DNA from 4 places in the Streptomyces sp. NPDC048002 genome. Region 1 is predicted to be linked to each of the others. Evidence: riboswitches for the same ligand, from Rfam matches in the RefSeq annotation. Region 1 holds a riboswitch; each other region holds the start of a gene.

Evidence for each region. A riboswitch is a leader RNA that binds a small molecule or an ion and turns the genes downstream of it on or off. The one in region 1 is predicted to bind cyclic di-AMP.
Region 2: linked by a shared signal. The riboswitch ahead of AB0E07_RS15925 (LysM peptidoglycan-binding domain-containing M23 family metallopeptidase) and the one ahead of AB0E07_RS03455 (transglycosylase family protein) in region 1 are both predicted to bind cyclic di-AMP.
Region 3: linked by a shared signal. The riboswitch ahead of AB0E07_RS20015 (M23 family metallopeptidase) and the one ahead of AB0E07_RS03455 (transglycosylase family protein) in region 1 are both predicted to bind cyclic di-AMP.
Region 4: linked by a shared signal. The riboswitch ahead of AB0E07_RS34395 (transglycosylase SLT domain-containing protein) and the one ahead of AB0E07_RS03455 (transglycosylase family protein) in region 1 are both predicted to bind cyclic di-AMP.

Annotation. Positions count from the first base shown of each region.
Region 1 is NZ_JBEZNL010000002.1:91,269-98,410, reverse strand. It holds gene AB0E07_RS03465 (cytochrome P450) at 1-383, shown strand, start outside; gene AB0E07_RS03460 (transglycosylase family protein) at 555-1,571, shown strand; cyclic di-AMP (ydaO/yuaA leader) riboswitch at 1,768-1,948, shown strand; gene AB0E07_RS03455 (transglycosylase family protein) at 1,953-2,660, shown strand; gene eno (phosphopyruvate hydratase) at 2,957-4,252, shown strand; gene AB0E07_RS03445 (septum formation initiator family protein) at 4,363-4,863, shown strand; gene AB0E07_RS03440 (DUF501 domain-containing protein) at 4,883-5,485, shown strand; gene AB0E07_RS03435 (Ppx/GppA phosphatase family protein) at 5,482-6,423, shown strand; gene AB0E07_RS03430 (NAD(P)/FAD-dependent oxidoreductase) at 6,867-7,142, shown strand, end outside.
Region 2 is NZ_JBEZNL010000010.1:137,797-144,938, reverse strand. It holds gene AB0E07_RS15945 (MBL fold metallo-hydrolase) at 1-475, opposite strand, end outside; gene AB0E07_RS15940 (Glu/Leu/Phe/Val dehydrogenase dimerization domain-containing protein) at 627-1,805, shown strand; gene AB0E07_RS15935 (TetR family transcriptional regulator C-terminal domain-containing protein) at 1,869-2,489, shown strand; gene AB0E07_RS15930 (SGNH/GDSL hydrolase family protein) at 2,527-3,312, opposite strand; gene AB0E07_RS15925 (LysM peptidoglycan-binding domain-containing M23 family metallopeptidase) at 3,596-4,591, opposite strand; cyclic di-AMP (ydaO/yuaA leader) riboswitch at 4,596-4,755, opposite strand; gene AB0E07_RS15920 (tyrosine-protein phosphatase) at 5,246-6,031, shown strand; gene AB0E07_RS15915 (DUF6126 family protein) at 6,044-6,166, opposite strand; gene AB0E07_RS15910 (XRE family transcriptional regulator) at 6,163-6,768, opposite strand; gene AB0E07_RS15905 (aspartate aminotransferase family protein) at 6,830-7,142, opposite strand, start outside.
Region 3 is NZ_JBEZNL010000015.1:40,844-47,985, reverse strand. It holds gene AB0E07_RS20020 (pitrilysin family protein) at 1-1,017, shown strand, start outside; cyclic di-AMP (ydaO/yuaA leader) riboswitch at 1,232-1,392, shown strand; gene AB0E07_RS20015 (M23 family metallopeptidase) at 1,405-2,169, shown strand; gene AB0E07_RS20010 (GntR family transcriptional regulator) at 2,358-3,053, shown strand; gene AB0E07_RS20005 (HPr family phosphocarrier protein) at 3,191-3,472, opposite strand; gene AB0E07_RS20000 (GNAT family N-acetyltransferase) at 3,650-6,691, shown strand; gene AB0E07_RS19995 (DUF5998 family protein) at 6,732-7,142, shown strand, end outside.
Region 4 is NZ_JBEZNL010000045.1:18,443-25,584, forward strand. It holds gene AB0E07_RS34390 (polyprenyl synthetase family protein) at 1-514, opposite strand, end outside; cyclic di-AMP (ydaO/yuaA leader) riboswitch at 1,071-1,254, shown strand; gene AB0E07_RS34395 (transglycosylase SLT domain-containing protein) at 1,260-1,730, shown strand; gene AB0E07_RS34400 (HAD family hydrolase) at 1,731-2,546, opposite strand; gene fahA (fumarylacetoacetase) at 2,875-4,089, shown strand; gene AB0E07_RS34410 (M56 family metallopeptidase) at 4,333-5,271, shown strand; gene recQ (DNA helicase RecQ) at 5,321-7,142, opposite strand, start outside.

The DNA of each region.
Region 1 (7,142 bases):
TCCTGCGCTACGACGGCCCCGTGGAGCTCGCCACCTGGCGCTTCGCCACCCGGCCGCTCGCCCTCGGCGGCCAGGAGATCGCCGCGGGCGACCCGGTGCTGGTGGTGCTCGCCGCCGCGGACCGGGACCCGGCGCGGTTCGCGGACCCGGACACCCTCGACCTCTCCCGCCGCGACAACCAGCACCTCGGGTACGGCCACGGCATCCACTACTGCCTGGGCGCCCCGCTGGCCCGGCTGGAGGGCCAGACCGCGCTGGCCACCCTCCTCACCCGGCTGCCCGACCTCCGGCTCGGCGCCGAACCGGCCGACCTGCGCTGGCGCGGCGGCCTCATCATGCGCGGACTACGCACTTTGCCGGTCGAGTTCACGCCCCGCGACTGACCGGTCGCACCCCGGTCAATGTGACACACCCTCAAGTCTGTGATCTTCACGTGATCTGTGCGGCATCGACTTGTGACAAGTGATCGTCTGCCTATACGTTCACTCGTCAGCGCGGCGCCTCGCCCCCACGAGTACCGCGCCGGTCCCTGCTGTTCTGCGAAAGGCTCTCGCATGCTCTCCGGGAACGGTCGACACCGTCGCCCCCGCCAGGCTCCGGCACTCATCGTCGCGGCCGGGGTGACCGGCTCCGCCATCGCCATCCCGCTGCTCGGCGCCACGGGCGCCAGCGCGGCGGAGGGAACCACCTGGGACAGGGTCGCGGAGTGCGAGAGCGGCGGCTCCTGGAGCGAGGACAGCGGCAACGGCTACTACGGCGGCCTCCAGGTCACCCAGGAGAACTGGGAGGAGTACGGGGGCAAGGCGTACGCGGCCAGCCCGGACCGGGCCAGCCGCTCCCAGCAGATAGCCGTCGCCGAGCGCATCCTCGCCGACCAGGGGCTGGCCGCCTGGCCGACCTGCGGTCCGCTCTCCGGCCTTGACGCGGAGTCCGGTTCGGTCGGAATCGACACGGGCCTGGAAGAGGACGGCAATTCATCCGACTCCTCCGAATCATCCAACTCGTCCAGTTCGTCCGGTCTGCTGGACGCCATCGGCGGTGGCGCCTCCGAGTCGCCCTCCGACTCCGGCAGCGACGATTCCGGTTCCGAGGCGTCCGCCACCCCGGGGGCGTCGGACGAGGCGTCGGACGAGGCGTCGGATTCGGCCACGTCGGAGAAGCCGTCAAAGGCGGACAAGTCCACCGAGTCGGCGCGGGCTTCCGAGTCCGGGAAGTCGAAGGGCGCGCCCGGCTCGTCCGGTTCGTCGGACTCCTCCCAGAGTGACCCCTCGCGCGAGGTCGACAGCCTGTTCACAGGAATATCCGGGCTGGACAATTCGGACAGCATCCTCTGGGTCGGGGGCGATTCCGCTCTCGTCGACACCGGGGCCGGCCGCCATCGGGGCCAGCCCGCGGACGAGCGCGGGGCGGACGATACGTATGTCGTCCGGGCCGGCGACACCCTGGCGAGCATCGCCGACTCCCTTGACCTCGACGGCGGATGGCGCGGGCTGTACGCGGCCAACGAGTCGGCCATCGGTCCCGACCCCAGCCGCATCACTCCCGGTCAGACCCTCGAAGTACGGGACTAACCGGTCGAAAAGCAGGGGCAGTTCGCGTCACACTTCGCGCCGAATGTCCGCTTTGGTGAAAGTGTGGGATGAGTCTCAGAAGCCCTGATCGTCTTTGAAATTCCGCGGATCGCCTGCCTACGGTCGTGACCGCTCGCAGCAGCGGGCCCCGACTGCCGCACGCCGAATCCTGCCGGTGGCCGTACGGGAACAGTCGTCGCATCATGCGCCGTAGGCAGGAGCGGGGGACCCAAGGTAAGCGCCGGGACCGGCGGTTGAGGTGACTCGACACCGGATCCGGCTTGGGGTGGAGCCGTGCGACCGACAGGCCGCGCGGCCGGGCAACTCAACCGGCCCGAACCCGACAGCTCACCTCGCAGGCGTCGGTGAGGGGATCGATCCATGCTGTTTTCCGGCAAGGGCAAGCACCGTCGTCCGTCCAAGGCCACTCGCGCCATCGCCATCGCCGGTGTGACCGGCGCGGCCGTCGCCGCCCCGCTCATGGTGGCCGGCAACGCCTCCGCCGCCACCGCCTCCGAGTGGGACGCCGTCGCCCAGTGCGAGTCCGGCGGCAACTGGTCCATCAACACGGGCAACGGCTACTACGGCGGCCTCCAGTTCTCCGCGTCCACCTGGGCCGCGTACGGCGGCACGCAGTACGCCTCCACCGCCGACCAGGCGAGCAAGGCGCAGCAGATCGAGATCGCCGAGAAGGTTCTCGCCGGTCAGGGCAAGGGTGCCTGGCCGAGCTGCGGTGTCGGCCTGTCGAGCGCCGCGTACGACGGCGGCTCCACCACCACCGAGAACTCCACCGAGAACTCCACCGGCGGCTCCACCGAGACCGCCACGCGCTCCACCGAGCAGCAGACCGCCTCGCGCTCGACCGAGCGTCCGGCCGCCAAGAAGACCCAGAAGACCGTCACCACCCCGACCGGCAAGAAGGTCAAGAAGGGTGACGGCGAGTACAAGGTCGTCAAGGGCGACACCCTCAGCACCATCGCCGAGGAGAACGACGTCAAGGGCGGCTGGGCCAAGCTCTTCAAGCTGAACAAGGACATCGTCGAGGACGCCGACCTGATCTACCCCGGTCAGCAGCTGCACCTCAAGTGATCCCGTAGCCGAATCACAGGGTCCTCCTATCGGCGGCCTCCATACTGGGGGCCCCGTGCGGACCACCCCCCGTCCCCACGGGCTCCCCGCCCCGGTGCGTGTTCCCCCGTACGCACCGGGGCGGGGTTTTTCTTTTCCCGTCGTTCACCGCCCCTTTGTTCCGGCGGGAAACAATGGGTACCGTCTGTCCTTGTCCACGGGACGGTCGGTCGGCTGGCCTACGTCCCCGGGGCGGTTAGGCTCTAGTCGCAAGGCTCACGTGCCCCGCACTTCCAGCGTCACATCCCATGAAGGAGATGCTCGTGCCGTCCATCGACGTCGTCGTAGCCCGGGAAATCCTCGACTCGCGAGGCAACCCCACCGTCGAGGTCGAGGTCGGCCTCGACGACGGCAGCACGGGTCGTGCCGCCGTTCCGTCCGGCGCCTCCACCGGTGCCTTCGAGGCCATCGAGCTGCGCGACGGTGACCCGAACCGCTACCTCGGCAAGGGTGTCGAGAAAGCCGTCCTCGCGGTCATCGAGCAGATCGGCCCGGAGCTGGTCGGCTACGACGCCACCGAGCAGCGCCTGATCGACCAGGCCATGTTCGACCTGGACGCCACCGACAACAAGGGCTCGCTCGGCGCCAACGCCATCCTCGGCGTCTCGCTCGCCGTCGCCCACGCCGCCTCCGAGGCCAGCGACCTGCCGCTCTTCCGCTACCTGGGCGGCCCCAACGCGCACCTGCTGCCGGTGCCGATGATGAACATCCTGAACGGCGGCTCGCACGCCGACTCCAACGTGGACATCCAGGAGTTCATGATCGCCCCGATCGGCGCGGAGTCCTTCTCCGAGGCCCTGCGCTGGGGCGCCGAGGTCTACCACACCCTCAAGAAGGTGCTGAAGACCAAGGGCCTGTCCACCGGCCTCGGCGACGAGGGCGGCTTCGCCCCGAACCTGGAGTCCAACCGCGCCGCCCTGGACCTCATCATCGAGGCCATCAAGGAGGCCGGTTACACCCCCGGCGAGCAGATCGCCCTCGCCCTCGACGTCGCCGCCTCCGAGTTCTACAAGGACGGCGTCTACACCTTCGAGGGCAAGGAGCGCTCCGCCGCCGAGATGACGGAGTACTACGCCGAGCTCGTCGAGGCGTACCCGCTCGTCTCCATCGAGGACCCGCTGTTCGAGGACGACTGGGCCGGCTGGAAGATCATCACCGACCAGCTGGGCGACAAGGTCCAGATCGTCGGCGACGACCTCTTCGTCACCAACCCCGAGCGCCTCGCCCGCGGTATCGAGGAGGGCTCCGCCAACGCGCTGCTCGTCAAGGTCAACCAGATCGGCTCGCTGACCGAGACCCTGGACGCCGTCGAGATGGCCCAGCGCAACGGCTTCAAGTGCATGATGTCCCACCGCTCCGGCGAGACCGAGGACGTCACCATCGCCGACCTCGCCGTCGCGGTGAACTGCGGTCAGATCAAGACCGGCGCCCCGGCCCGCTCGGACCGCGTCGCCAAGTACAACCAGCTGCTGCGCATCGAGGAGATCCTCGACGACGCCGCGGTGTACGCCGGCCGCTCGGCGTTCCCGCGGTTTCGCTCCGCGAACCAGTAAGCACGGCAAGGGCTGAGCTGCTGAAGGCCTAGCCAGTCGTACGTACGTCCCCGTACCCGGTCCCGTACCGTGTGCGGGGACGTACGCGCGTGTGTGAACGGGAGTGAGAGATGGCCGTCAAGGACCGGGACCGCTTCTCCACCACGACCAGGATCCGTCTGCTCGGCGAGCAGACGGCGGCCCGCGTCTACCGTTCGCAGACCCGGCGCCAGGCCCGCCGTTCCCGCCTCACCGGCCGTGCCGCCCTGCTGGCCCTCGTCGTCTGCTCCCTGGTCGTGGCGCTCGCCTACCCGATAAGGCAGTACGTCGCCCAGCGCGCCGAGATCGCCGATCTGGAACGCCAGAAGCGGCAGGCGCGGGAGCGGGTGGAGGAGCTGCGGGACCTCAAGGCACGCTGGCAGGACGACGCGTACGCCGAGCAGCGGATCAGGGACCGGCTGCACTATGTGATGCCGGGGGAGACCGGGTTCGTCGTGGTGGATCCGGACGCGGCGAAGCAGGCGCGCACCGACCTCGGCGCGGCCGACCGCCCCTGGTACGCGAACGTCTGGGACGGCGTCGACAAGTCCGACGCCGCGGACCGACAGACCCAGCCGCGGACCGACAGATGAGAGACGACGAAAGACTGTGATGGAAACGCCCCCGCCCACCACCCCGCGCACCGAGCCGACCGACGCCGACGTCGAGGCCTTCAAGCAGCAGCTCGGCCGGCCGCCGCGCGGACTGCGCGCCATCGCGCACCGGTGCCCGTGCGGACAGCCGGACGTGGTGGAGACGGCCCCGCGGCTGCCGGACGGGACGCCGTTCCCGACGCTGTACTACCTGACCTGCCCCAAGGCGGCGTCCGCGATCGGGACGCTGGAGGCCAACGGGGTGATGAAGGAGATGACGGCCCGGCTGGAGAGTGATCCGGAGCTGGCCGCCGCGTACCGCGCCGCGCACGAGGACTACATCCGGCGCCGGGACGAGATCGAGGAGCTGACCGGCTTCCCGAGCGCGGGCGGCATGCCGGACCGGGTGAAGTGCCTGCACGTGCTGGTGGCGCACTCGCTGGCCGCCGGCCCCGGGGTGAACCCGCTGGGCGACGAGGCGCTCGCGATGCTGCCCGAGTGGTGGCGCAAGGGCGCGTGCGTGGTCCCGGCCGGCCCGCCCACCGGCGAGGGATGGCAGACGGAGACGACCGAGGACGGCCACTTCGCCGTCAAGCCCCTCGACGAGAAGGACGGCGAGTGACCCGGGTCGCCGCCGTCGACTGCGGCACCAACTCCATCCGCCTGCTCGTCGCCGACTGCGACCCCGCGACGGGCGAACTCGTCGAACTGGACCGCCGGATGACGATCGTGCGGCTCGGCCAGGGCGTCGACCGCACCGGGCGGCTCGCCCCCGAGGCGCTGGAGCGCACCTTCGCCGCGTGCCGCGAGTACGCCGAGGTGATCAAGGAACTCGGCGCCGAGCGCGTCCGCTTCGTGGCCACCTCCGCCTCCCGGGACGCCGAGAACCGCGAGGACTTCGTGCGCGGGGTCGTCGGCATCCTCGGTGTCGAGCCGGAGGTGATCAGCGGGGACCAGGAGGCCGAGTTCTCCTTCACCGGCGCCACCAGGGAGCTGACGGGCCGCCCCGAGCTGCGGCGGCCCTTCCTGGTCGTGGACATCGGCGGCGGGTCCACGGAGTTCGTGGTCGGCGACGACCACGTCCGCGCGGCGCGCTCGGTGGACATCGGCTGCGTCCGGATGACCGAGCGGCACCTGGTGCGCGACGGTGTCGTCTCCGACCCGCCCACCGAGGAGCAGGTCGCGGCGGTGCGCGCCGACATCGAGGCGGCCCTGGACCTCGCCGAGCGGACCGTGCCCCTGCGCGAGGCGCACACCCTGGTCGGGCTCGCCGGATCGGTCACCACCGTGTCCGCCATCGCCCAGGAGCTGCCCGAGTACGACTCGGCCGCCATCCACCACTCGCGGGTCTCCCACGACCGGGTCCGCGAGATCACCGAGTGGCTGCTGCGCTCCACCCACGCCGAGCGGGCGGCGGTGCCGTCCATGCACCCGGGGCGGGTCGACGTGATCGCCTCGGGCGCGCTCGTGCTGCTGGCGATCATGGAGCGGATCGGTGCGGAGGAGGTCGTCGTGAGCGAGCACGACATCCTCGACGGCATCGCGTGGTCGGTGGCGTAGCCCTCTTTTATTACTGGCCAGTAGCCTCGGCTGAGCAGGTCATGTAGCGTCTGAGCGTCTCCGAGGGGCCCTTGAGGGCCCCTCCTCGACGCCCCGCCGAGAAAGTTCGTGAAGTTCTTCACAAGGATTTCGGCCCTCTTGGCGCGCGAAAGGGGCCCGGTTGGCCCTTCCGGGGTCCCAACACCCCCTTGAACGTGTTCAGAAGGGGTGTAAGCGGGTCTCCGGGAGAGGTCTCGCGCGGGGGTGTTTCATGATCCTCACGGAGCCTCGAAACGGCCAGAGAGGCAGCTCACGCGGCATTGACAACGGCCCGCACTACACCGTGGTTCCCCCTCGCCGCCATGACTTGGATCACGCGGGCCGCGGAGGATAGCACACCCCCTGCGGATGCTTGTGAAGGGGCGCACGAGCGACCCCCCTGGGGCGGGTGGATACTCGATGGCATGAGCACCACGGAGCGTCCCAGGATCCTCGTAGTAGGCGGTGGGTACGTAGGCCTGTACGCAGCTCGGCGCATCCTCAAGAAGATGCGCTACGGAGAGGCGACCGTCACGGTCGTCGACCCCCGGTCGTACATGACCTACCAGCCCTTCCTCCCCGAAACCGCCGCCGGCAACATCTCCCCGCGTCACGTCGTCGTCCCGCTGCGACGAGTGCTGCCCAAGGCGGAGGTCCTCACCGGCCGGGTCACCACCATCGACCAGGACCGCAAGGTCGCC
Region 2 (7,142 bases), on a different contig from region 1:
GGTCGTGGGAGATCACGACGACGTCGACCGGGCCGAGCGCGGCCAGCGGCAGCGGCGCGGGGTGCAGCCGCTTGGGTCCGGCGAAGGAGAAGGGGGAGCAGCGCTCGCCCCACACGGGGTCGAAGAGCACCCGGTGCCCGTCGATCTCCGCGAGCACGCTGGAGTGGCCCATCCAGGTGAGGCGCAGTCCGGTGGCGGGCGGCCGGGCGATGTCGGCGAGCGTGGTGGCGTGCAGGGGGACGGTGCCGCGCGGGGCTCGCCGCGCCCGCTCCTCCTTCGCGAAGAAGACCTTCGCGAACTCCAGCATCGACCCGGACGGCCGGGTCCGGGCCACGCCCCCGGGGTTCTGGAAGACCCCGTCCTTGAAGTGGGGCGATCTACGGATGCGCGCCATGCGCTCGCCGGTCGGGTCCGCACCGAAGGCCGCGGGCTCCAGCGTGCGGAGCACGGAGCTCAGGGAACGGGAACCGGTCACGGTACCTCCAGGTGGAGTCGTAGAGGCATCCCATTATGGTCGGCCCCTGCGACAACGACCGCCGCCGTTTTCCGGCCGAAGATCCGTTGAGCGGATTGACAGCGCCGGGAACCCGTCCCGATACTGAACGGCGATTCAGTAAGGAGCACCCATGACCGCCCCACTTCTGTCGTTGACCTGGACCGATGACATCACCGGCCGCCAGGGCTTCGTCGTGATCGACCGGCTGGTGCGCGGGGTGTGCAGCGGCGGTCTGCGAATGCGTCCGGGCTGCACGCTGGAGGAGGTCACCGGCCTCGCCCGCGGCATGTCCATGAAGGAAGCACTGCACTACGACCCGGACGGCCGCTACGTCCCGCTCGGTGGCGCCAAGGGCGGCATCGACTGCGACCCGCGCGATCCGGCGGCCTACGGCCTGCTGGTGCGCTACCTGAAGGCCGCACGCCCCTACGTCGAGGGCTTCTGGACCACCGGCGAGGACCTCGGGCTCAGCCAGGACCTGGTGGACCGGGCGGCCGCGGAGGCGGGCCTGGTGTCGTCGATCCAGGCCGTGTACCCCCTGCTCGACGACGAGGCCGCGGCCCGGCGCCGGCTGGCCGACGCCTTCGCCGTGGAGGTGGACGGCATCGGCCTCGACGAACTGGTCGGCGGCTGCGGAGTCGCGGAATCGGCGCTCACCGCCCTGGACCGGGCCGGGGTGCCGTACGCGGACACGCGGGTGGCCGTGCAGGGGTTCGGCACGATGGGCGGGGCCACGGCACGCTTCCTCGCCCGCGCGGGGCTGACCGTGGTGGCCGTCGCCGACCTCAAGGGCACCGTCGTCAACCCCGCCGGGCTGGACGTGGAGGCCCTGCTCGCCGCGCGGGACGCCCACGGCACCGTGGACCGCGGCGCGCTGCGCCCCGGGGACCGCGAGCTGCCCGGCGACGCCTGGCTGTCCACCGAGGCGGAGGTCCTGGTGCCCGCGGCCGTGTCGTACGCGATCGACACCACGAACCAGCGGCGGGTGACCGCCCGCTGGATCGTCGAGGCGGCCAACATGCCGGTGCTGCCGGAGGCCGAGGCGCTGCTGGCGGCGCGCGGCGTGACGGTGCTGCCGGACGTGGTGGTGAACTCCGGGACGAACGCCTGGTGGTGGTGGACGCTCTTCGGTGACATCGGGCCCGAGGCGGACGGGGCGTTCGCCCACACCCGCCGTTCGATGCGCGCCCTGACCGAGCTGATGCTCACCCGCGCCGAGGCCGACGGCACGACCCCGCGCGCGGCGGCCCACGCCATCGCCGCCGACCGGCATCCGGTGATCGCCGCGCGGTTCGGCCAGTACCGCTGACGGTGTCCCCGCCGGTCGGGGCGGCCCTGGGTGCTCGCGTACCGAGGGTCTAGGGTGTGCCGCGTGACGAGGGTGCGGTTGAGCGTGGCGGAGCGGCGCGAGGAGTTGCTGCGGGCCGCCGTGGGGCAGATCGAGGCGCGGGGCGTGGCGGCGGTCAGGATCGCCGACGTGGCCGCGGCGCTCGGGGTCAGCAACGCCCTGGTGCTCTACCACTTCTCCACCAAGGAGAAGCTGGTCGCGGCCGCCTTCGCGTACGCCGCCGAGGACGATCTGGCGCATCTGCGCAAGCTGCTGGGCCGCCGTACGACCGCGCTGCGCCGGCTGCGCACGGCGGTGCGCTGGTACGCGCCGACCGGGCAGGCCAAGGGCTGGCGGCTGTGGATCGAGGGCTGGGCGGCGGCCCTGCGCGAGCCCGCGCTCCGCGAGGTCACCCAGGCACTGGACAAGGAGTGGAAGGCCGCGCTGTCGGAGGTCATCGCCGAGGGCGTGGCCGCGGGCGAGTTCCACTGCCCCGACCCCGCCGCGTCGGCCCTGCGCCTGACGGCCCTCCTCGACGGGCTGGCCGTCCAGCTGACCTCCTACCAGGGCGCCCTCTCCCGAGCCCGCGCCCAGGAGTGGGCCGACGAGGCGCTCGCCGGCGAACTGGGCCTGAACCGCGAGGCGTTGACAGCGACGGCCCGCTGACCGGCAGCGGACCGCTCCCGACCGGAGCCCGGCCGCCTCAGACCGCCGTCCCGATGCGCATCTTGATGTCGTCCGGGGACAGCGCGCCCTTGGCCGTCACGTGGTCGCCCGAGGACTCGCCGCGCAGTCGGCGGCCGATCCACGGCACGAGGTACTCGCGCGCCCAGTGCACGTCGTCCCGCCGGACCGCCAGCGTGCCGCGCGGCGGGAGCAGCGGCCAGGGCTGGTCCGGGTCGGCCGGGACCTGGAGACCGAGCACCTGGCCGGCGCGGAGCGCCACACGCGTGTGCCCCTCCGCCGAGAGGTGGAGCCGGTCGCCGTCCCAGGCCCGCCGGTCCTGCACGGTCCGCAGGGACCACAGGTCCAGCACCGGGCAGCCGTACCGGTCGGCGACGGCCCGGACATGCAGGTTGTACGTGGCGATCTTGCCGCGCAGATGCTTGAGCACCGGCACGCCCCGGGTGTCGAAGCCGGTGGTGACCATGACCGTGCCGGCCACCTCGGTGAGCCGGGCCACGCCCCGCTCGAAGCGCTCGGCGACCTCGTCGGGGTCGGTGCCGGGCCGGATGATGTCGTTGCCGCCGGCGCAGAAGGAGACCAGGTCCGGGGCGAGTTCCAGGGCCCGCGGAAGCTGGTCGGCCACGATCTGGTCGAGCAGCTTGCCGCGCACGGCCAGGTTCGCGTAGCTGAAGTCGCCCTCGGGCCGACGGTCCGCGAGGAGTACCGCGAACCGGTCGGCCCAGCCGACGAACGCCCCGTCGGGCCCGGGGTCGCCCACCCCTTCGGTGAAGCTGTCCCCCAGCGCCACGTACGACCCGATCACTGCCCTGTCGTCACTCTTCGCATCGTCTGCCACATCGGCTCATGATTCACCTTCCAATGTGACCTACGCGACCGTAAGGAAGGGTTGACGGGCGGTGAGATAGGCCACTCGCAAAGGGTTGACCAAGCCCGGAATACGTCTCCGATCAGGGATGTTGAGGGCTCAGCCGACTTGCCGCGAGGCGGCGGTCAGCGGTGCGCGGGAACACCGAAGGCCGGACCCGGGGATCGGGGGTCCGGCCTTCGGCGGCGTGTCAGGCAGGTGGTCGTGCGCGGGGGCTCCGTCAGCCGACGGTGACGCCCTTCGCCCGCAGGTAGGCGACCGGGTCCACGTCCGAGCCGTAGTTCGGGGTGGTGCGGATCTCGAAGTGCAGGTGGGGGCCGGTCACGTTGCCGGTGGCACCGGAGAGGCCGACCTGCTGGCCCGCCGTCACCGTCTGACCGCTGGAGACGGACAGCGAGGACAGGTGGGCGTACTGCGCGTAGTGGCCGTCGGCGAGCTGGATGACGACCTGGTTGCCGTAGGCGCCGCCCCAGCCGGCCGAGACGACGGTGCCCGCGCCGACGGCCTTCAGGGAGGTGCCGGTCGGGATCACGAAGTCGACGCCGGTGTGGTAACCGCTGGACCACATGCTGCCCGCGACCTTGTACTGGGTGCCGACACCGGCACCGGAGACCGGCGCGGCGAAGCCCGAGGCGGAGGACTGCGCGGTCTGCGTGGCGGTGGTGGTGGACTCCGAGGAGTCGGCGGACTGCTCGGTCTGCGCGGACTGCGTGGCCTCGGAGGACTTCGCGGTGTCCGACGAGTCCGACTTCGCCGCGTCCGACGAGGACTTGGTGGACGGCTTGGCCGCGGACTTCCCGGCGTCGCCCGTCGCGGCGGCCTTGGCGCCGATCGACAGCTTCAGGCCGGGGTGGATCAGGGACGGGTCGGAGCCGACGGCCTCACGGTTGTCCTGGTACAGCTTCTCCCAGCCACCGCTGACGTTCTGCTCGTCGGCGATCTTCGAGAGATAGTCCCCGGAAACCACGGTGTAGGACTTGGTGGCGGTCTTGGCGGACTTCTTCGCCGCCTTCTTCTCGACCGACTTCTTCTCGACCGACTGAACCGACTGGACCGACTGAACGGCCTTTTCCGAAACCGACTGGGACGGAGCCGCGTGCGCGCCGGTGGCTCCCAGGAGCGGGAGGGCGAGCGCGGCGCCACCGGTTCCGGCGACGGCGATCGATCGGGTGAGACTCAGGGTCTTGGGACGACGGTGCTTACCCTTCGCGGGCATGGCGCATTCCTCTCCGGCGCCTGCGAGGTGAGCTGTCGGGTTCGGACTGGAGATGTCCGGCCGCGCGCTGGGCGCGACTTGACCCCGAGCCTGTTCCGGAGACCGGACCAGGCGGTGATGCCTGTGGGTCCCCCGCTCCTGCCGAGTACGGGTGAGTGTGCGGATTCCGGGCGGTGGCAGGATTCGGCGTCCGCTCGGATTGGTGGCGAACGTAAGCGACCAAGACGCAAACGGACAAGCAGAAGGTTCCGCCCGAAGGCGTCCTTCTTGATCCCTTGCGGGAATTCGCCGTCACTTTCCGTGCATTGGCCGGGCGCGGATTCCCGTAAATCCCCTTGAAAAGCATGCGCATTACGTGAACATGACGGGCGACGCACCGTCACGGTTATGACCCTGCTCACGTGACGTTGCTCCAGACTCCTTTATTCCGCAGCGAGTTGGAATGAAGACAGCAATTCGGACAGAACACCCAGACAGCCCTTAGCGGGGAGAACCGTTACATCACAGCAGGCTCACAAACTCGCTGGAAATCGCGGGACTTTCACCACTCTTAGTCCGTTTTGAGGCATTCCATGGTCGGCCGGACCGGATGTCGTATCGTCAGAGCGTGCCCGCCGGACACCGGAGTCGGCGGGACCGGTGGGAGGAGCCCAAGTGACGCAGCAGGTCCCGTCGACCGAGCCCGAGCTGGCCGGAGTTCGCAATTTCCGTGACGTGGGCGGGCTGCCCACCGTCGACGGACGGCGGGTACGGCACGGTGTGCTGTTCCGCAGCGGCCATCTCGCGCACGCGACCGCCCAGGACGCCGCGTTCCTGGCCGGGCTCGGGCTGCACACGATCTTCGACTTCCGCAACGCGGCGGACCAGAAGCTGGAGGGCCCCGACGTCGAGCTGGCGGGGGTCCGCAATGTGAACCTGCCGCTGAGCGACCCCGCGGACGGCGCGGAGTTCTGGAAGATGGTCCGCGACGGCGAGATCGAGCAGCTGCGGGAGATCCTGGACGACGGCAAGGCCGCGAACCGGATGATCGAGTCGTACCGCACGATCGTGAAGGAGCGCACCGCCGAGCACTCCCGGGTCCTGCACTCCCTCGCCGAGGACAGCGTCCCGGCCCTGATGCACTGCGCGGCGGGCAAGGACCGCGCCGGTCTGTCGGTGGCGGTCACCCTGCTCGCCGTGGGCGTGGAGCGCGAGGCGATCCTCGCCGACTACCTGGAGTCGAACGCCAAGCACCGCCGCTACAAGGTGCAGCGCAACAACGTGTACACGCCCGAGATCATGGAGCTGCTCAGCCCCCTGTTCGACGCCCGCGCCGAGTACCTGAACGCGGCCTTCGAGACCATCGAGGAGACCTGGGGCGACGTGGACTCCTACCTGGCACGCGGGCTGTCCGTCACCCCCGAGACCCGTGAACGCCTCCGCGACCGCCTGCTCGACTGAGCGGGCGCCCGTCTACTGCTTGGCGCCCAGTTCGAAGAGCAGGTAGATGAAGGCGGCGAAGACGTGTCCGACCGCGATGTAGATGAAAAGCCGGACCCACAGCGCGCGGGGGAACTTCTCCTCCATGTCCTTCATGGCATGACTCCAGGGTTCGGGCCCAGGCACAGGGCGGCCGTCGGGCTCTGCAGCAGGGTGTGGACGAAGAGCAGCTCGGCCCCGCCCCGGTCCGCGGCGATCCGGTGCGGGGTGAGCGAGTCGAAGTGGGCACTGTCGCCCGGGGCGAGCAGGTGCGCGGTGTCCCCGAGGCGCAGCCGGAGCCGCCCGGTGAGGACGTGGAGCCACTCCTCGCCGGGGTGGACCCGGACGATGTCGCCCTGGGAGCCGAAGGGGACGTGCAGCCTGAGGGCCTGCATACCCCGGCCGGGGGCGCCGGCCTGCCGGTAGGTCCAGCCGCCGGCCTCGGTCGGTTCCATGTCGGCGGCGCGCACCACGGCGTCCCGGTCGGCGACCGTCTCGCCGAGCAGCTCCGAGACCGTCGTACCGTAGACGCGGGCGAGCGCGAGCAGCATCGGCAGCGAGGGCTGGCGCAGTCCGGTCTCCAGCCGGGAGAGGTGGGCCGGTGACAGGCCGGCCGCCCGGGCGGCGGCCTCCAGGGTGAGGGCGGCCCGGTGGCGCAGGGCGCGCAGCTGGGGCGCCACCACGGGCAGGTCCTCCGGGCCGGTCTCGGGAGAGCTCATGCTCCCCATTCAGCCCGATCGTTGCCTCAGGGGCAAATTTCTTGCCTCTGAGGCAAATGGGCTACTGCCGGTTGGCGACGGCCTGCTTGACCAGGGTCTTTCCGAAGTCCCACATCAGTCCGCCGCCGCTGTGCGCGTCGTCCATCACCTCGGTGAAGGCGTCCAGGAAGCGGTCCACCTCGCGCTCACCGATGGTCAGCGGCGGGATGAGCTTGATCACTTCCAGGTGGTCGCCGGAGACCTGGGTGAGGATGCGGTGCCGCTGGAGCAGCGGCACGACGACCATCTGCGCGAACAGGCCCTTGCGGGCGGCCTGGAGCATGGTCCACCGGCCGCGCAGCTTCAGCGAGGAGGGCCGGCCGAACTCGACGCCG
Region 3 (7,142 bases), on a different contig from region 1:
CTGCTCTCCGACGCCCTCAGGGCACCGGCGTTCGCCGACAGCGAGGTCGAACGGCTGGTGCGCAACCGCCTCGACGAGATCCCGCACGAGCTGGCCAACCCCTCCCGGCGCGCCGCCAAGGAGCTGTCCCGGCAGCTGTTCCCGGCGACCGCGCGCATGTCCCGCCCGCGTCAGGGCACCGAGGAGACCGTCGAGGCCATCGACTCGGCGGCCGTCCGCGCCTTCTACGAGCGGCACGTCCGCCCCGCCACGGCCACCGCGGTGGTCGTCGGCGACCTCACCGGCACCGACCTCGACGCGCTGCTCGCCGAGACCCTCGGCTCCTGGACGGGTTCCTCCGCCGAGCCGCGCCCGGTGCCCCCGGTCACCGCCGACGACACCGGCCGCGTCGTCATCGTGGACCGCCCCGGCGCCGTCCAGACGCAGCTGCTGATCGGCCGTGTCGGACCCGACCGGCACGACCGGGTGTGGCCGGCGCAGGTGCTCGGCACGTACTGCCTGGGCGGCACCCTCACCTCCCGCCTCGACCGCGTCCTGCGCGAGGAGAAGGGCTACACCTACGGCGTGCGCGCCTTCGGGCAGGTGCTGCGCTCCGCCCCGGACGGCACCGGCGCCTCGATGCTCGCCATCAGCGGCTCCGTCGACACGCCCAACACCGGTCCCGCCCTCCAGGACCTGTGGGCGGTGTTGCGCACCCTCGCCGAGGGCGGGCTCACCGACGCCGAGCGCGATGTCGCGGTGCAGAACCTCGTCGGCGTGGCGCCGCTGAAGTTCGAGACGGCCGCTTCCGTGGCGAACACCCTGGCCGACCAGGTCGAGCAGCACCTGCCCGACGACTTCCAGGCCACGCTGTACCGTCGGCTCGCCGAGACGGGCACGGTGGAGGCCACCGCGGCCGTCGTCAACGCCTTCCCGGTGGACCGTCTGGTGACCGTCCTGGTCGGCGACGCGGCCCAGATCCGCAAGCCCGTCGAGGAACTCGGCATCGGTGAAGTCACCGTCGTGACGGCCGAGTAGGGGCACCCTCGGATGTGAAGGCGCGGCAACGCGCGCGTGGGGCCCTGGTGACGAAAGCGCCACCAGGGCCCCTTTATGTCCGAATTGGGGGAGAGGCTGCCTGTCTGGCCTGTGGCATGCGCTACAAAAGCCCTGATCCGTTTGAGGATTGAAAGTTGTCCCGTTTAGCGTCGTCCGGGCTGTCCGTCAGGCAGTGCGCCGCGACCGCGGCACCGGACAGCCATCGCCGAGTCCCCGTACGGCGCGAGCCAGGGGAGCCGGGGACCCACAGTCCCTGGGGTGAATCGGACGCCCGCGCGCAGGCGAGGGGGTCCGTAGGAGACCTTCCTGCTCCGAACCCGTCAGCTAACCCGGTAGGCGAGAGGGAAGGAAAGGACCACCTACTTGATGGCGTTCACCCGCGCCACCGGGAAGCACCGTCGTCCCGGCCGGATGCAGCGCACCACCGTCCGTGCGGCGGGAGTGGCGGCGCTCGCCACCACCGGCGTCGTCGGCTCCCTCGCCGCTCCGGCGCTCGCCGCCGAGCCGGCCGCCGAACAGACCGGCCTCACTCCCGTGATCACCATCGGCGACTCGGTCGCCGAGCAGATCGACGCCCAGGCCGACGCCCAGCAGCAGGCGGCCGTGGAGGCGGAAGCCAGGCAGAAGGCCGAGGAGGCCGCGCGCGAGCGGGCCGCCGAGGCGGCCAAGGAGGCCCGGGCCGCCAAGGAGCGCGCCGCCCGCGCGGCCGAGCGCAAGCGCCTGAACACCTTCGTCTCCCCGATCTCCGGCTCCTACGTCTCCACCGGCTACAAGGCCGGCGGCGCGGTCTGGTCCTCCGGCAGCCACACCGGCGTCGACTTCCACGCCGCCGGCGGCACCTCCGTCCGCTCGGTCGGCGTGGGCACCGTCGTCGAGGCCGGCTGGGGCGGGGGGTACGGCAACCAGATCGTCATCAAGATGCACGACGGCACGTACACCCAGTACGGGCACCTGTCGTCCATCGGTGTCTCGGTCGGCCAGTCCGTCACCCCCGGCCAGCAGATCGGCCTCTCCGGCTCCACCGGCAACGTCACCGGGGCGCACCTGCACTTCGAGGCCCGTACGACCATGGAGTACGGCTCGGACATCGACCCGGTCGCCTATCTGCGCTCGCACGGCGTGAACGTCTGAGCGACCCCGCCACCGCTTCCCGTGACCCCGGCTCACCGAGCCGGGGTTTTCGGCGTTTCAGGGACATCACTGTCCAAAAAATATCCATGAAATCGGACCCCCCTTCGGAAATTCCGGCTCATTGCAATAGAGTCACTGAACACACGTCAGTCGTCGACGTTTCACGGGGATTAAAGCGGAGGTCGGTCATGCGTGTTCCGGCGCACTCGGTATGCACGGCGATCCGGGACGACATCGTCGCCGGTGTCTACGAGCGCGGCAGCCGGCTCACCGAGGAACTGCTCGCACGCCGCTACGGCGTCTCGCGCGTCCCCGTCCGGGAGGCCCTGCGCACGCTGGAGGCGGAGGGCTTCGTGGTGACCCGGCGGCACGCGGGCGCGTGCGTCGCGGAGCCGACCGAGCAGGAGGCCGCCGACCTGCTGGAGATGCGCACCCTGCTGGAGCCGCTCGGGGCCGCGCGGGCCGCCCAGCGGCGCACGGAGGCCCATCTGAAGGTGCTGCGCGGCCTGGTGCGGCTCGGTCAGGAGCGGGCCAGGAGGGGCAACAGCGAGGATCTGCGCTCCCTGGGGGGCTGGTTCCACGAGACGCTCGCCCAGGCCTCCGGCAGCCCTGCGCTGACCTCGATGCTGACCCAGCTGCGGCACAAGATCGCCTGGATGTACTCGGTGGAGGCGTCGGCCGGGCCGGTGGACGCCTGGGCCGAGCACGGGGCGATCGTGGACGCCGTGGCGCGCGGCGACAGCGAGCGCGCGCGGGCGATCACGGCCGTGCACGCCGAGCGCTCCAGCGGCACGCACCGGCTGCGGTTCCCCTCGACGGGGGAGCGCCCGGACCGTGTGAGGAATTCGCAACATCCCGTAAACATGCCGAGCCTGCGTCATTAACATGCACGCCGTATACAAAGAGCGGGTAATTCGCGGGGGATTATTTTCGCTGCCCTCGAACGGGAAATTCGAAGGGCCCGCCCGGTAATTCGGACGAGCCCTTCGGGGAAGCGGCGAGTACCGCGACCGGTATGGCCTCAGACGGTCTCGGGGAGTTCCTCGAGCCCCTCGGCGACGACCTTCGCCAGACGGTCGAGGGCGGCGTCCGCGCCCTCGGCGTCGGAGGCGAGCACGATCTCCTCGCCGCCCTGGGCGCCCAGGCCCAGTACGGCCAGCATGGAGGCCGCGTTGACGGGGTTGCCGCCCGCCTTGGCGATCGTCACCGGGACGCCTGTGGCCGTGGCGGCTCGGACGAAGATGGAGGCGGGGCGGGCGTGGAGGCCCTCGGCCCAGCCGACGTTGACGCGGCGCTCAGCCATGTGATGCTGCCCTTCAGGTTCTCAGGTTGTCTAGACCAGTGTTCCACAACGTGGAGCGTGCCCGGAACGGACCGGTGGCCCGTTCCCTCCGGTCGTCGACCCGCGGCCCCGGTTCGACACCCGTCCTCCACAGACTGCCCCGCGCCGCTGCCGGACGCGAGCCGTAGTCTGGGGCCCATGCAGAGCGCGTCGGACCGGCACGAGTACCCCGCCCACTGGGAAGCCGACGTGGTGCTGCGCGACGGCGGCACCGCGCGCGTCCGCCCCATCTCCGTCGATGACGCCGAACGCCTGGTCAGCTTCTACGAACAGGTCTCGGACGAGTCGAAGTACTACCGGTTCTTCGCCCCCTACCCGCGGCTGTCCGCCAAGGACGTCCACCGCTTCACCCACCACGACTTCGTGGACCGGGTGGGACTCGCGGCCACCATCGGGGGCGAGTTCATCGCCACCGTGCGCTACGACCGGATCGGCCCCGGTGGCCGGCCCGCCTCCGCGCCCGCCGACGAGGCCGAGGTCGCCTTCCTGGTCCAGGACGCCCACCAGGGGCGCGGGGTCGCCTCCGCGCTGCTGGAGCACATCGCCGCCGTCGCGCGGGAGCGCGGGATCCGCCGGTTCGCGGCCGAGGTGCTGCCCGCCAACACCAAGATGATCAAGGTGTTCACGGACGCCGGGTACACCCAGAAGCGCAGCTTCGAGGACGGCGTCGTCCGCCTGGAGTTCGACCTGGAGCCCACGGACCGCTCGCTCGCCGTGCAGTACGCGCGCGAACAGCGCGCCGAGGGGCGGTCCGTCCAACGGCTGCTGGTCCCCGGCTCGGTGGCCGTCGTCGGCGCCGGACGGACGCCCGGCGGGGTGGGCCGCGGCGTCCTGGACAACATCAGGGAGGGCGGCTACCGGGGGCCGCTGTACGCCGTGAACCAGGCGTTCCCCGAGGATCTGAAGGAACTCGCCGGGGTCCCCGCGTACCGCTCGGTGCGCGACATCGACGGCCATGTCGACCTCGCGGTGGTGGCCGTACCGGCCGAACAGGTCCCCCAGGTCGTCACCGAGTGCGGCGAGCACGGCGTCCAGGGGCTGGTCGTGGTCTCCGCCGGTTACGCCGAGAGCGGCCCCGAGGGCAAGGAACGCCAGCGCGAACTCGTCCGGCACGCGCGCGCGTACGGCATGCGCATCATCGGGCCCAACGCCTTCGGTGTCATCAACACCTCGGCGGACGTCCGTCTCAACGCCTCCCTCGCGCCCGAGATGCCGAGGCCGGGCCGGATAGGGCTGTTCGCCCAGTCCGGGGCCATCGGCATCGCGCTGCTGTCCCGGCTGCACCGGCGCGGCGGCGGGGTCACCGGCGTCACCGGCGTCTCCACCTTCGTCTCCTCCGGAAACCGCGCCGACGTCTCCGGCAACGACGTCCTCCAGTACTGGTACGACGATCCGCACACCGACGTGGCCCTGATGTACCTGGAGTCCATCGGCAACCCGCGCAAGTTCACCCGGCTGGCCCGGCGGACGGCGGCGGCGAAGCCGCTCGTGGTGGTCCAGGGCGCACGGCACGGCGGGGCGGCGCCCCAGGGACACGCCGTACGGGCGACACGGCTGCCGCACGCCACCGTGTCGGCCCTGCTGCGGCAGGCCGGGGTGATCCGGGTGGACACGATCACCGAACTCGTCGACGCGGGGCTGCTGCTCGCGCGCCAGCCGCTGCCGGGCGGGCCGCGGGTGGCGATCCTCGGCAACTCCGAGTCGCTCGGCCTGCTGACCTACGACGCCTGTCTCTCCGAGGGGCTGCGGCCGCTGCCGCCGCTGGACCTGACGACGGCGGCGAGCGCGGAGGACTTCCGGGCGGCGCTCGCGCGCGCCCTGGCCGACGACACGTGCGACTCCGTCGTGGTGACCGCGATCCCGGCGATCGGGGAGCAGGCGGCGGGGGAGACCGCGGCCGGGGACGCGGTGCTGGCGGAGGCGCTCAGGTCGGCGGTGGCACAGGCGCCGGGCAAGCCGGTGCTGGTGGTGCACGTGGAGCTGGGCGGGCTGGCGGAGGCGCTGTCCGCCGCCGCGAGCACCGGGCCGAGGGCCGGCGCCGCGGGGGCGGACGCGTTGTCCGGCGCCGACGGGGCTGCGCCCACCCGTGCCACCCCGGGCGGCACGACCGCCCGCGACCCGGCCGACGGACCGGCAGCCGGCGCCGCGACAGGGCCGGCTCCCGGAGCCTTCACGGCCGGACCGGTGGCCGACGACCCGGCGGCCGGACCGGCCGGACGCGGTCCGGTGGACGCCGCGAGTCGTAAGGACGCCCCCGGCGGCGGCGCGGGCGGCAAGGACGGCGGCGCGGGCGGCGGCAAGGACGGCGGGACCGAGGTGCGGCTCATCCCCGCCTATCCCGCCGCCGAGCGGGCCGTACGGGCCCTGGCCGAGGCCGTGAACTACGCCCAGTGGCGGCGGGAGGCCGCCGAGCCGGGGAAGGTGCCCGAGTACGACGACATCGACGAACGGGCCGCCGCCGCCCTCATCGACGGGCTGCTCGCCCGCGGACAGGGACTCACCCTCGGCTCCCGGGAGACCTGCGACCTGCTGGGCACCTACGGCATCCACGTGCGCCGCGCCCTGCCCGCGCCCACCGCCGACGACGCCGCCGAAGCGGCCCGCGCCGTCGGCTATCCCGTCGCCCTGAAGGCCACCGCCCCGCACCTGCGCCACCGCGCCGACCTCGGAGGCGTCCGCCTGGACCTGGCGGACGAGGAGCAACTGCGGCGGGCGTACACCGAGTTGACCGAGCTGTTCGGCAGGCCCGCGGAGCTGCGGCCGGTCGTGCAGGCCATGGCCCCGCGCGGGGTCGACACCGTCGTACGCGCGGTGATCGACCCGGCCGCCGGCGCCGTGCTCTCCTTCGCGCTCGCCGGCGCCGCCTCGCAGCTCCTCGACGACATGGCGCACCGGCTGATCCCGATCACCGACCGGGAGGCGACCTCGCTCGTCCGTTCGATCAGGACCGCGCCCCTGCTCTTCGGCTGGCGCGGTTCCACCCCCGTCGACACCCCCGCGCTGGAGGAACTGCTGCTGCGGGTCTCGCGCCTGGTCCACGACCACCCCGAGGTCGTCGCGGTGACCCTGGAGCCGGTCGTCGTCGCCCAGCACGGCCTGACCGTGCTCGGGGCCACCGTCCGGCTGGCGCCGCCGCCCGCCCGCGACGACCTCGGCCCGCGCACGCTGCCCGCCTACTGACGCCACGAGCGGTCCCGCGCAGTCAGTGGTCCCCCGTAGGATGGGGGCCATGGCCAAGACCAGTACGACGACCCAGGGGCTGCGAGCGGCGATCGAGCGCAGCGGCTACTACCCGGCCCTCGTGGCCGAGGCGGTGGAGGCCGCCGTGGGCGGCGAGCCCATCCGGTCGTACCTGGTCCACCAGGAGACCACCTTCGACCAGAACGAGGTGCGCCGGCACGTCACCGTGCTGGTCCTCACCGACAACCGCTTCATCGTCAGCCACACCGACGAGCAGGCGGCGGACAGCACCTCCCCGACCCCCTACGCCACGACCTCCACCGAGTCCGTGAAGATCGGCCGGATCTCGTCGGTCGTCCTCAGCCGTGTCGTCGCCAACCCCGAGGCGTACGCGCCGGGCACCCTGCCCCGCGAGGTCGTGCTGACCATCGGCTGGGGCGCGGTCTCCCGG
Region 4 (7,142 bases), on a different contig from region 1:
AGTGGCTGACGGGGTCGCGGCCGTCCTGCGGGCCCGCCGTCTCCAGGATCTGGCCGGTGACCAGCCGCTCGAACGCCTCGGCCTGCACCCGGACCGCCTCCGGGCCGAGGTCGGCGAGGATGTGCGACGCGCGGGCGAAGAGGAAGTCCCCGGTGAGGACGGCGACGGAGTTGCCCCAGCGGGTGTTCGCGCTGTCCACCCCGCGCCGGACGTCGGCCTCGTCCATCACGTCGTCGTGGTAGAGCGTCGCCAGGTGGGTCAGCTCCACCACCACGGCCGACGGCACGATCCCCGGCGCGTACGGGTCGCCGAACTGCGCGGCGAGCATCACGAGCAGCGGCCGGAACCGCTTCCCGCCCGCGCGCACGAGATGCTGGGCGGCCTCGGTGATGAAGGGGACCTCGCTCTTGGTGGCCTCGAGCAGTCCCTCCTCGACAGCCGCCATCCCGGCCTGGACATCGGCTTCCAGAGCCTGGTCCCGCACGCTCAGCCCGAACGGCCCGACGACGGTCACGAGGGGTCTCCTGTCTGCTGGTGTCTTCCGGCGATTACGCGGTTTGTCGATAGGTCGCTGCCTTCACTCAAGTCAGCGTATCCGGTCAGGTTTCGATCACCGATGCCGCCCGCCGGTCCACGACGGGCGGTATCGGATCATGGCGTCCATGTTTTTTGATCACCCGATAAGACCCGATATCGACCGACTTACGCGGCCACGGTGGAGTCCGCCTCGAATCGAGGCCGATCGGCGCACCCTCCGGAACACCTTCCGGCACGCCCTCCAGCCCTGCGAACGAGTCGGCGATAAAACACCATTGAGCCTATTGCCCGATTTGATACTCCTTGCGCGCACGCGTGACTTGACTCACGCACATCCACCCACAGCCCGTCCGCAGAATCACGCCGACATGCGTCCCCCGCTTCCCAGTTGAGCCTTGGCGACAGCAAACGATCATTTGCCCCACACCCCCCGATGAAGATCAAAACCCTGGATATGTGAATCCGCTACTTGTTTCGGACATGCGCTCTCGCATACGTTCCCGGCCTGTCGGGCGGACGCCGAATCCTGCCGCCGCCCGATTCCACCGAATTTTCTTCGTACGGCAGGAGCGGGGGACCCACAGGTAAGCCGCCGGACCGGACGTCCTCGGACGCGCCGGAACGGCTCGGGGTGCAGTCGCGTGTCCTTCGGGGTGCGCGGCCGGGCAGCTCCCGCCCGAACCCGACAGCTCACCTCGCAGGCGCCGGAGAGGAACACAGTCATGCCTGCTGCCGCTCAGCGCCGCACCCGTATCGCCCGCAAGCTCGCCGTCATCGGCACCGGAGCCGCCGTACTGGCGCTCCCGCTCATCGGCTCCACCACCGCCTCCGCGGCCACCCCGACGGTCACCACGGCCACCTCGCTCGGGTACTCCAACACCCTCGACGGCTGGATCCGCGCCTCCCTCCAGGTCATGGCGGAGAAGGGGATCCCCGGCACCTACAACGGGATCTACCGCAACGTCATCCGGGAGTCCTCGGGCAACCAGTACGCGATCAACAACTGGGACTCCAACGCCGCCGCCGGCACCCCGTCCAAGGGCCTGCTCCAGGTGATCGACCCGACCTTCCGGGCCTACCACGTGGCCGGCACCTCGTGGGACCCGTACGACCCGGTCGCCAACATCACCGCCGCCTGCAACTACGCGGCCCAGCGGTACGGCTCGATCGACAACGTCTTCGGCGCCTACTGATCAGACGCCCCGCGGGAAGAGTCTTTCGAGGACGACGGCGATGCCGTCGTCCTCGTTCGACGTGGTGACCTCGTCCGCCACCGCCTTGAGTTCGGGGTGGGCGTTGGCCATCGCCACCCCGTGGGCCGCCCAGTCGAACATCGGGATGTCGTTGGGCATGTCGCCGAAGGCGATGGTCCGCTCCGGGCCGAGGCCCAGATGGTCGGCGGCCAGCGCCAGGCCCGTCGCCTTGGTGATGCCGCACGGCTGAAGCTCGACGGTCCCGGGTCCCGACATGGTGACCGTGGCCAGCGAGCCCACCACCGTGCGCGCCGTCGCCGCCAACTCGTCGTCGGACAGCTCCGGATGGCGCAGCAGCACCTTGCTGATCGGCTCGCACCACAGATCGTCGCGGCGCCCGACCCGCACCGCGGGCAGGGTGGGGTGCGGCATCAGATAGCCGGGCTCGATCAGCGTCAGCCCGTCGACGCCGTCCTGGTCGACCGCGGCGTAGACCTGACCCACCTCGGCCTCGATCTTGCCGAGCGCGGTCTCCGCCAGCTCCCGGTCCAGGGTGACGGACCACAGCAGTCGGTCCGCGCCGGCGTCGTACACCTGCGCGCCCTGCCCGCACACCGCGAGCCCCCCGCGGCCCAGGTCCTCCAGGAGCGGCCGGACCCGGGGAGCCGGGCGGCCGGTCACCACCAGATGCCGGGCTCCGGACTCCGCCACCCGCGCGAGCGCGGCGTACGACCGGTCGGAGAGCGTGTCGTCGCCACGGAGCAGCGTGCCGTCCAGGTCGGTGGCGACAAGTGAATATGCGAGGGGTGCGGCCATGATCAGAGAATACGGACAGGACGCGCTCCCGACTCAAGCGGGAACCGGCCGAGCACGAGTCCACCGGACCCCGCCAACTCCCCTGCCGCCGCACGGCGTTCGCCCGGGGACCGGAACGGACCGCGGCGGAGTTGGAGTGCGGCTCGCACGACGGCCGACCGCGGGCGACTCGGCGGCCGCTTCTTCGGCCTCCTCGCCGGCCTCCTCCCCTGCCTCCTCCCCTGCCGACGGCACCGCACCATACGCACTGCCCAAGACGGGTGCCCCACCCGTAACGTGTGCGGCGACGACACGGACCCGTGGCACGCACGAGAGTGAGGCAGTACCCATGCCCCCCTTTGATGTCCCCGAGGGCGACCCCTTCGGCCCGCACAACCTTCCGTACGGTGTCTTCTCCGTCCCCGGCGACGACAGCGGGCGGCGGGTCGGCGTACGGCTCGGCGATCACGTCCTCGACGCGGGCGCGGCCGCGCTGGCGCTGGGCTCCCCGTACTCCTCCCTGCTGGCCCGGCCCACGCTGAACCCGCTGCTGGCCGCCGGCCGCACCGCCTGGTCCGACGTGCGCCGCGCGCTGACGGCCTGGGTCACCGTCCCGTCCCACCGGGAGACCATCGAGCCGCTGTTCCACCCGCTCTCCTCGGTGACCCTGCACCTGCCCTTCGAGGTCGCGGACTACGTCGACTTCTACGCCTCCGAGAACCACGCCCGCAACGTCGGCCAGATCTTCCGCCCGGACGCGGCGGACTCCCTCACCCCGAACTGGAAGCACCTCCCGATCGGCTACCACGGCCGCTCCGGCACCGTCGTGGTCTCCGGCACGGACGTCGTACGGCCCTCGGGCCAGCGCAAGGCACCCACCGACGCGGCCCCGGTCTTCGGCCCCTCGGTCCGCCTGGACATCGAGGCCGAGGTCGGTTTCGTGGTGGGCGCGCCCTCGGCGATGGGCAGCCCGGTCGCCCTCGCCGACTTCCGCGAGCACGTCTTCGGCCTGTGCCTGCTCAACGACTGGTCCGCGCGGGACGTCCAGGCCTGGGAGTACGTCCCCCTCGGCCCGTTCCTCGGCAAGTCCTTCGCCACCTCGGTGTCGGCGTGGATCACCCCGCTGGACGCCCTCGACGCGGCCCGTGTGGCGCCGCCGGAGCGCACCCACGCACTGCTTCCCTACCTGGACGACGCGTCCGAGGAACCCGGCGGCTACGACCTGCGCATCACGGTCTCCCTCAACGGCCATGTGATCTCCGAACCCCCCTTCTCCACGATGTACTGGACCGCCGCCCAGCAGCTGGCCCACATGACGGTCAACGGCGCCTCCCTGCGCACCGGCGACCTCTACGGCTCCGGCACCGTCAGCGGCCCGGCGGAACACGAGCGCGGCTCCCTGCTGGAGCTGACCTGGAACGGCCGCGACGCCCTCGAACTCCCCGACGGCAAGCGGACCTTCCTGGAGGACGGCGACGTGGTGACCCTGTCGGCCTGGGCGCGGGGCACGGACGGCTCCCGGGTGGGGCTCGGCGAGGTCACCGGACGCGTGGTGTCCGGCTGACCCCTCGGGCTCGCCCCCGCTGAAGAGCAGCGGTCCGCAGGGGAGTTGAGGCTCGTGGCCGACTCCCCCGGGCCGCTACCCGGCCGGTCCCGGTCCTGCCGCGGGTGGTTCCCGACCACTGCCGTGCACCGTCCGCCGCCGTCATACTGGGCGGTGGACGGTACGCGCGGCACCCGCCGCACTTGGCCCGCGCGCTCCCGCCCCGAGCCGCACTCGTCCCGATCAGGATCCGGAGCCCGTGGCATGACCGTCTGCCTGCTCCTGCTGAGCGCCGTCGCGCTGACGGCCGCCGTGCCGGTGCCGCGTTCCCTGACCCGGGCCGCCTGGCCCGAACGGGAGCCGGTGGTCGGCCTGTGGGTGTGGCAGTGCCTGGTCGCCACCGTGCTGCTGTGCTGTCTGACGGCCCTGGTCCTGGGCGCGGCCGCCGTCTTCCACACCGTCCGCGACCATGTCTTCGCACCCGCGCCGCCCGCGGTGACCGCCGCCTACGACCTCTCCGCGGCGCCCCTGTGGGCCTCCGGTCTCACCCTGCTGCTGGCCTGCGGCGCCGCCTGGACGACGGCGATGCTCGGCCGGCAACTGGTCGAGGCCCGCCGCGGCCGGGGTGTGGCCAGGGCGCATCTGCAGGAACGCGCCCCGGACCTGCCGCCCGGCCTGCCCGCCGCACGCGGCCCCCTGCTGGTGCTGGAGGACGAGTACCCGGACGCCTGGTGGATGCCGGGCAGCCCACCCCAGCTGATCGTCACCACGGGTGCCCTGCACCGGCTGACCGACCACCAGCTGGACGCCGTCCTCACCCACGAACGCGGCCACGCCCGCGCCCACCACGACTGGCTGCTGCACCTCTCCACTGCACTGGCCACCGGCTTCCCCCGTATCCCGCTGTTCGCCCACTTCTGCGACCAGACCCACCGCCTGGTCGAACTGGCCGCCGACGACACGGCCTCCCGCCGCTGCGGTCACCTGACCACGGCGCTGGCGCTGATCGAGCTGAACCAGCACCGAGGCGTGCTCTCCTGCGCCTCCAGCCGCCGCCTGCTGGGCGAGCGGGTGGACCGTCTCCTGGCTCCCCCGCCCCGGCTGACCCGCCACCGCAGGGCGCTGACCACGGCAGCGGCGGCGCTGGTTCCGCTGCTGCCCCTGCTGATCACCTTCGCGCCGGGGCTGACGGCGCTGGGCTGATCCCTGACGGCCGCCGGGCCCTCACCTGGTCAGCCACGCCCCGCGGCGGCTACGCCCAGTCCTCCGGTTCCGGTTCGAAGTCGGGCTCGGTGTCCGGCTCGGGCCAGTGGTCGTCCTCCGGCCCCGCGGCCGGAGTCTTGGTCGGCGCCTCGGTCGGCGCCTCGGCCGGCGCCTTGGTCGGCGCCGCGGCCGTCCCGGCGGCCGCGCCTTCACCCGCCGTGCCGTCCAGCCCCGCCAGGACCTCGATCACGCCCTCACCGTAGGTCGCCAGCTTCTTCTCCCCCACTCCGCCGACGCCTCCCAGCTCGCGCACCGACGAGGGCCAGACCGTCACGATCTCCCGCAGGGTCGCGTCATGGAAGATCACATACGCCGGAACACCCTGTTCGCGGGCGCGCTCGGCCCGCCAGGCCCGCAGTGCCTCGAAGGCGGGCTGGAGCTGCTCCGGCAGCTCTGCCGCCGCGGCCTTCGCCCTGCCCTTCCCGGACGCCCCGGACGACCCGGACGCCCCCGACGAGGAGCGGGCGGCCGTCGGCTTCTTCGGCTCCTTGCGCAGCGGCACCTCCCGCTCGCGCCGCAGCACCGCGCCGCTGGCCTCGGTGAGCACCAGCGTGCCGTACTCCCCCTCGACCGCCAGCAGGCCCTGCGCCAGCAACTGGCGGACGACCCCGCGCCATTCGCCGTCGCTCAGCTCCTCCCCGATGCCGAAGACGGACAGCTGGTCGTGATCGAACTGGATCACCTTCGCGGTGCGCTTGCCGAGCAGGATGTCGACGATCTGCACCGCCCCGAACTTCTGCCCCCGCTCCCGCTGCAACCGGACCACCGTCGACAGCGCCTTCTGCGCGGCGACCGTCCCGTCCCAGGTCTCGGGCGGGGTCAGGCAGGTGTCGCAGTTCCCGCAGCCGGACGGGTCGGGCTCCTGGCCGAAGTAGACGAGGAGCTGGCCCCGCCGGCACCGCACGGTCTCGCACAGCGCCAGCATCGCGTCCAGATGCGCCTGCGCCCGCCGCCGGAAGGCCTCGTCGCCCTCGCCCGACTGGATCAGCTTGCGCTGCTGGATGACGTCGTTGAGGCCGTACGCCATCCATGCCGTGGACGGCAGCCCGTCCCGCCCCGCGCGGCCCGTCTCCTGGTAGTAGCCCTCGACCGACTTCGGCAGGTCCAGGTGCGCGACGAACCGTACGTCCGGCTTGTCGATGCCCATGCCGAACGCGATGGTGGCCACCACGACCAGGCCGTCCTCGCGCAGGAACCGGGACTGGTGCGCCGCGCGCGTCCCCGCGTCCAGGCCCGCGTGGTACGGCACCGCCTCGATGCCATGGGCACTGAGGTACTCCGCGGTCCGCTCCACGGAGTTGCGCGACAGGCAGTACACGATGCCCGCGTCCCCGGCGTGCTCCTCGCGCAGGAAGCCCAGCAGCTGCTTCTTGGGGTCGGCCTTGGGCACGATCCGGTACTGGATGTTGGGCCGGTCGAAGCTCGCCACGAAGTGCCGGGCCGTCGGCATGTTCAGCCGCTCGGTGATCTCCCGGTGCGTCGCGTCGGTGGCGGTCGCCGTGAGCGCGATCCGCGGCACGTCCGGCCAGCGCTCGCCGAGCAGGGACAGGGCCAGGTAGTCGGGGCGGAAGTCGTGGCCCCACTGGGAGACGCAGTGCGCCTCGTCGATCGCGAACACGGAAATCTTGCCGCGGGACAGCAGTTCCCGCGTGGACTCCAGGCGCAGCCGCTCCGGCGCGAGGTACAGCAGGTCCAGCTCACCGGCGAGGTACTCGGCCTCCACCACCCGGCGCTCGTCGAAGTCCTGCGTGGAGTTGATGAAGCCCGCCCGCACGCCGAGCGCCCGCAGCGCGTCCACCTGGTCCTGCATC